Regions from separate parts of the Marinobacter alkaliphilus genome, predicted to be linked through region 3. Evidence: predicted binding sites of a transcription regulator. Region 3 holds the regulator's gene; each other region holds the start of a gene.
What was found. The regulator FliA, encoded in region 3, starts transcription of late flagellar genes. The targets are predictions, from matches to a motif close to CTAAAGTTTNNNNNNNNNNNGCCGNTAA.

Region 1: the regulator FliA is predicted to act here: its motif matches at 1,232-1,259, upstream of ACZ5Q2_RS11790 (methyl-accepting chemotaxis protein).
Region 2: the regulator FliA is predicted to act here: its motif matches at 1,169-1,196, upstream of fliD (flagellar filament capping protein FliD).

Annotation. Positions count from the first base shown of each region.
Region 1 is NZ_AP043751.1:2,578,041-2,580,307, reverse strand. Features, by position in the region: gene ACZ5Q2_RS11790 (methyl-accepting chemotaxis protein) at 1-1,183, opposite strand, end outside; gene ampE (regulatory signaling modulator protein AmpE) at 1,299-2,186, opposite strand; gene ampD (1,6-anhydro-N-acetylmuramyl-L-alanine amidase AmpD) at 2,187-2,267, opposite strand, start outside.
Region 2 is NZ_AP043751.1:2,380,807-2,383,073, reverse strand. Features, by position in the region: gene fliD (flagellar filament capping protein FliD) at 1-1,126, opposite strand, end outside; gene ACZ5Q2_RS10915 (flagellar protein FlaG) at 1,320-1,754, opposite strand; gene ACZ5Q2_RS10910 (flagellin N-terminal helical domain-containing protein) at 1,826-2,267, opposite strand, start outside.
Region 3 is NZ_AP043751.1:3,536,338-3,538,604, reverse strand. Features, by position in the region: gene flhF (flagellar biosynthesis protein FlhF) at 1-38, shown strand, start outside; gene ACZ5Q2_RS16170 (MinD/ParA family protein) at 109-921, shown strand; gene ACZ5Q2_RS16165 (RNA polymerase sigma factor FliA) at 954-1,697, shown strand; gene cheY (chemotaxis response regulator CheY) at 1,857-2,240, shown strand; gene ACZ5Q2_RS16155 (protein phosphatase CheZ) at 2,261-2,267, shown strand, end outside.

The DNA of each region.
Region 1 (2,267 bases), 960 kb from region 3:
CAATCCGGTCCGTCATATTATTGAATTCGGTGGTCAGCTCGCCCAGCTCATCACGATTGTTAAGCTGGATGTGCGCCGTCATATCACCAGCGGCGACGCTGCGAGCCGCCTCACTAAACCGGTTGATGGCGGTTCTTACTGACATAAAGAAGCCGATGTAGAGGTACACCACAAGAAGCATCACGCCGATCAGAGCCCCTACAATCAACCTGCGCTGGCCGGTCTCCCGCTGCAGTCGCTGTTCAAGGTTGCCAGAAACCACATTGAAAATGCTGTCATTGAGTGAATCGTAGTAGTCCAGCTGGGAGGATACGGTGGCGTCAAATTCCTGCCAGGGCTGTTCCAGGCGCATCGGGGTGATGATGTTCAGGTCCAGTTGCTCGCGCAGCGCCATCAGGCTTTCATCGACCCGCGTCACAGCGCCGCCGGCCCTGCTTGACAGCTTGGGAGAGGTTTCAACCGCAACCGACAAGGCAGGCGACAACAGGGAGCTGCGGTTGGTCAGCTGGTCATAGATTTCATTCAAAATCTCGCTCAGGTTATAACCCACCTGGCCATCCACCAAGGCAAAGATACCGTAAGATCGGGCCCTGCCAACAACGGTCCTCGCCTCAGGCAGCGCATTACGCACCAGCCCAAGCAGCAACAGATTTTCCCGCGAGGCGTCTTGTCCAAGTCCCGAAATTTCAATCGTAGCCGGCAACAGGGCCAGCACCTTCTGAACAAACTCGTGGTAATACTTGAACTGAGGGTCTATGTTGCCCTGGTAGTTGTCGTCCTGCTTCAGTTGCTCCCACTCCGCCTGCAAGGCCAGAACCTGATCCTTCCAGGAACCAGAGGAATCGAACGAGCGGTTGTGCCCAGCAAGGTCTGAAAGCAGGCCATCCATCTTCTCGGCAGCCTCACCTGCCCTGCCCAGGAGTTCGCCTTCATCCTTGAGCACACCCGGCGCCTGGTAGTCGCGGTAAGCCATAGACGAAGACAACAGCTGGTCTACCTTGCGAAGTTCGGCAAGGCCCTCGATACCGCGAGTCATGGTTTGAACGGATTGATTGAGGCTGGAAATAACCAACCACGACAGGACAATGATCGGGCCCAGGAACAAGATGCTGATTAGGCTGAACTTGTAGACCATGGGCAACCGATTCATCAGGCTAACAGCTGGATTGATCAAATATTTCACGGCGCCCTCTCGCTGATTCTAATAACTGAATCTTTATTCTTTGTTTGATTATCGCCCAAGGTCGGAAAAACTTAATCACCTTTAAGTGTTATTCTGTAATGTTTTATGACACTCCTCAGACCACCCCGGCAATGACCAGCAACGCGGCAACGCAGATCCACACCAGCATGCTCCGGTTCAACAATCCCCGTATGGCCGCCAGGCTACGCCCGCCAAAACTTGTCCACTCATCCGGGTGCAACCGCGCAAACTGGGCTGGATCAAGCGCATAACCGGTTAACGACCCGTTTGCGGAAATCATGAGGACTTCCGAGGTTTTTCTTCCAAAACCGGGCAGGACTTTCTTCGCCTCCTTCGACCAGCCCGCGAGATCACCGGCCAGCCCCAGCGTGCAGGACAGTAGGCGAGCAGGAATCCAGCTGGCCAGGTTGGCCAGAGTCCGGAATCGGGCGCGGGCCGCTTGCTGCGGCCATTGCTCAGACAACGCCACCAGGCCTCGGGCAACCAGGGCAGCACCTATTCCACCCACCACATACCAGAAAGCCACCAGGAAGAACCGCTCGAAAACCCCGATCACCAGAGCCTTGGATAACGACAGATGCATGGCCTCTGGTGACAGCGCGGCGCCCCGCTCTTCCGGTGGCAACCGGTTCTGGATATGTCGCCAGGCAGCCTGCATGTCGCCCCGGCTCCAGGCTTCCGAATAGTCACGTAACTGATGCCGCCAACCCGGCGCGCCCATCAGCAACACCAGCACGATCAGCTCCAGCGGATAGGCCGCCAGCCTGAATCCATACCATTCCAGCAAACACACAACGCCCACCAACACCAGGCCGGGCAGCAGAACCCAGATCAGCCCGGAGGTAATGGCATCCTCCTTTCCGGCCTGAATTTTCGCGCCCCGGTGAAACCAGGCACGCCAAAGCACGTCGCCATCAAGCCGGTTCCGGCTATCCAGCTGACGCCGAATAAGGTAGGCCAAAAGAAACACGACAAACACCATTCAGGCGATCTCCTCATGGGCCAACAGCCGGGAAAAATACCGCCAGTCGAACGCCGGACCAGGGTCAGTTTTCCGGCCAGG
Region 2 (2,267 bases), 1.2 Mb from region 3:
GCTCTGCAAACAGAGCGGTTACATCATCCGGGTTTTCCCGAAGCTGCTGCTGAAACTTCTGACTATCAAACTGCAGCTCACCAGTACGAAAATCGGTGCTGATACCCACATCTGCCAGGCTCCGCACACTGGCGTTTTCCAGCCCGGGAATAATATCTGTTAAAACCCGCTTCAACTGGTTCTGAATGTTCCGAACCGTGGAATCCCCGGTCAGAATACTGCCCCGGCCGGTTTCGCTATCGAACGAAGACAGCTCACGAATAGTACCCTGCAGCTCGTTGAACTTGTCTACGAACGCCTGAACACGCTCGGCAACCGCCGCCGTGTCCTGCTTCACTTTGATAGTGGACTTACCCTCACCAGTAATGTTGAAGGTCAGTCCATCCACCACGTTTTCAATGGTGTTGGTGGCCCGGCGAATTTCCACGCCGTTGATTTCCATCACCGCATCGCTCGCCGCAATGGTTTGGCGCATGCCATCCACGTTATCGGGATCTGCTGTGTCAAAAGCAAACCGGCTCAAACCCGGAGCGGCACCATCTTCAGTAACGGAAATATTCACGGCATTGGCTTCACCGGTCTCATCCGCAGACAACACCAGCTGGAAACCGTTGCCGGTATCAATCACACCGGCAGAGACGCCCGCATTGGCCTCGTTGATGGCATTCGCCAGGCCTTGCAGGGTGTCGTTGGAAGAATCGATGGTGATGTTGGTGGTCTTGTCACCCACCTGAAGCGTCATGGTGCCACGGCCAACGCTGGTGGCATCCCGGTCGGCGAACACATCCCGGCTGGCCAGGGCCTGGGACTGCGCCAGACTTTTCACATCGAGGCTGTAAGAGCCGCGGCTGGCCTTGCTGGCATCCACCGACACATCAATATTGCTACCCGAGGAAGTGGCCGAAAACGACTTCATCGCATCCGCAGAACCGAGCTGTCGCATAGGCAGGCGCAGCTCCGTTACGGCGCTCCGCAACATGCCATAGGCAGAAATAAGCGCTTCTGTACGCTCTGTTTTCTGATCCAGCCGAACTTCCGTGGGCCTGCGCTCCGCAGCCACCAACTGGTCGACAAGATCCGACGTCAAAACGCCGGAGCCGATACCTAATGATGAAATACTGGCCATAACCGTGCCTCCTCAGGGGGGCGATTCTCTGTACTGATCAGTTTATCGGCAGCAGGCGGCAAAACTTTGCCTTTTTTCGGAAAATTCCTATGCCGATTTGTAACAGTGCGTAAACGCAGAACACCGCCGGCTCTTCTCAGAGGCGGCGGTGCTGAAATACCGTCGTTTTCACCCGCGCAAAAGCGGCAAGCTTTTACACCTTGATGTTAAACAACGTCAGCGGTTCGTCCTGCTGCAATTTTTCTGCCAACCTCATTGCCACTTCGTCCGGGATCTGGCGGATCACTTCCTGGGTTTGCTGATCAACCACCCTTACGATGGTCTGGCCCATTTCGTTATCCACTTCAAACTGAAGATCCCGCTGCACGGTTTGAACAAAGTCGTTCAACTGGCTAACCGCCTCATTCAGCTCCTTGCGCTGCTCTTCATTACGGGCCTGCAGCTTTTCAGCCTGCGAAGCCTGTTGAGCAACCTGAGGAGCCTGCACCTGGCGGGTACCGGCAGCCGAAGCAGCAAGGTCAGGGGCGTTCCGGCCCTCGGCCTGAGATGACGACATTGCCTTGGCCGGAGCCTGGGCGCCAGAGCGCACCAGTTTCAGGTCCGGGCTGTTCAGGTTAACGTCATTCATAGCTGTACCTCGCTATCCTTCAACGGCGGAAGGCCGGAACCCGAGGGTTCCGGCCGTTACCGCTATGCCCCTTACTGCAGGAGGGACAGAACCTGCTGCGGACGGGCGTTCGCCTGAGCCAGGACGGAGATACCGGCCTGCTGCAGTACCTGGGATTTAGCCAGGTTGGCAGTTTCTGCCGCGAAGTCAGCGTCCAGGATACGGCTGTTGGATGCGCTGAGGTTCTCGACCGAGGTGCTCAGGTTGGCGATGGTGGACTCGAAGCGGTTTTGAACCGCACCGAGCTCGCTTCGGAAACTGTTCACGGTCTGTAACGCTGAGTCGATCCTTTTGATGGCATCGTTGGCATTGGCAACATCTGTAACACTCAAGCTAGAGAGGTTACCAGTGGCTGCTGCAATCTGGCCATCATCGAAACCCGCTACAGTTGGATCGTCACCGCCGATAGTAATATCTTCGAGCGCCTCGATCGTCACTTGTCCGCGGAGTACAGCACCTGCGGCAGTACCGATT
Region 3 (2,267 bases):
CAATGCAGCACGGCCAGGCCGTTGCAGAAGGGGCCTGAGGCCCGGTGGTACAGCCGGTGCGCTGCCGTTTGTGCCCACACAAGAACGCAGTAAGAGACTGATAACAGTATGAGCAGACCACATCCGGTTCAGGTGATTGCGGTTACCGGCGGCAAGGGCGGTGTCGGCAAGAGTAATGTGTCCGTCAACCTCGGTATCGCGCTGGCCCAGAAAGGCCGGCGGGTGGTGTTGCTGGATGCAGACCTTGGCCTTGCCAATATCGACGTGCTGTTGGGCATTACCGCCAATCGCAATCTGCAGGATGTGCTCAGTGGCGAGTGCGACCTCAAGGACGTTCTGGTCAACGGCCCGGGTGGTATCAAGATTGTCCCCGCATCGTCCGGCACCCAGCGTATGACCCAGTTGAGCCCGATGGAACATGCAGGGCTGATCAACGCCTTCAGCGAGCTGGGTGACCAGATTGATGTGCTGATTGTTGACACAGCAGCCGGTATTTCCGAGTCGGTCGTCAGTTTCCTGCGGGCCTCCCAGGAATTGCTGCTGGTGGTGTGCGATGAGCCTACCTCCATTACCGATGCCTATGCCCTGATCAAACTGATGAATCGCGACTACGGCACCAACCGTTTCCGTATTCTGGCGAATCAGGTGCGAAATGAGCAGGAAGGCCGGCATCTGTATGAAAAACTGACCCGTGTCACCGAGCGTTTCCTTGATGTAGCACTACAATATGTAGGTATCGTGCCTTACGACGAAGCCGTCAAAAAAGCCGTTCAGCGGCAGCGGGCCGTTCTGGATGCCTATCCACGGGCCAAGGCCTCGCTGGCGATCCGTGCCCTGGCAGAGAAAGTGGACAGCTGGCCGCTGCCATCATCGCCAAGAGGGCATCTGGAGTTTTTCGTGGAGCGGCTCGTCGAAGTCTGATCTGAATCCAGTCCTATAAGAAAACCGGATACATGACATTGGCGAAGAACCTGGGAATCTACCATCAGGCTGGCGCAAAAGGCCCCTCTCAGCTGATTGAGGAGCATGCGCCGCTGGTCAAGAAAATCGCCCTACACTTGATGGCCCGTTTGCCGGCCTCGGTTCAGCTTGAAGATCTTATGCAGGCGGGTATGATCGGCCTGCTGGAAGCTGCGCAACGCTATTCCACCGGCAAGGGTGCCACCTTTGAAACCTACGCAGGTATTCGTATCCGCGGTGCCATGGTGGATGAAATCCGCAAGGGCGACTGGGTTCCCCGCTCCGTTCACCGCAATGCCCGCCGTATCGCGGCAGCCATCAAGACAGTTGAAGACCGCACCGGGCGCGAGGCCCAGGATGTTGATGTTGCCGAAGAGCTGGGCATTGACCTGTCGGAATATCATGCCTCCCTGGCAGACGCCAACAGTGGCCGACTTTTTAGCCTTGATGAGCTCAATGAATCCGGGGAGCTGCCGATAGAAGAAACAGAGGCCAGCGATAATCCCCTGGATGGCATTGCATCAAATGCATTCCAGAAAAGCCTGGCAGAGGCAATTGAAGAGCTTCCTGAGCGAGAAAAACTGGTGTTGAGCCTCTACTACCAGGAAGAGCTGAACCTCAAGGAGATTGGCGCGGTGCTGGGTGTCAGCGAGAGCCGGGTCAGCCAGATTCATAGCCAGGCGGCCCTTCGTCTCAGGGGGCGGTTGTCCGATTGGCGGGAAGACGAGCCAGAATAAATCGGGCCGGCGCTGACCGCGCGGCGCGTAACTGTGTAGATTTTGGTAACCGGCGCTTTACAACGCGGCCAAACACCACACAATAAGCGGTTAAAGCAGCGGCCTGCTAGACTTTCAAAAGGCTTAATGAAATCCGGGTGTTACTGACTGGAGGTCCCATTGGACAAAAACATGAAAATTCTCATTGTGGATGACTTTTCCACAATGCGGCGAATCATCAAGAATCTGCTGCGCGATCTTGGCTTCACCAATACGGATGAAGCGGACGATGGCAACACTGCCTTGCCCATGCTCAGGAGCGGCAAGTACGACTTCCTGGTGACCGACTGGAACATGCCAGGCATGTCGGGTTTTGATCTGCTCAAGGCGGTGCGGGCAGACGAGAACCTGAAGAACCTGCCGGTGCTGATGGTAACTGCGGAGGCCAAGCGTGACCAGATTGTGGCGGCGGCCCAGGCCGGCGTTAACGGGTATGTCGTCAAACCGTTTACTGCTGCCGTTCTCAAGGAAAAGATTGAGAAGATCTTCGAGCGAATCCAGTAACCAGAGGTCGGATGGCTGTCATGACTG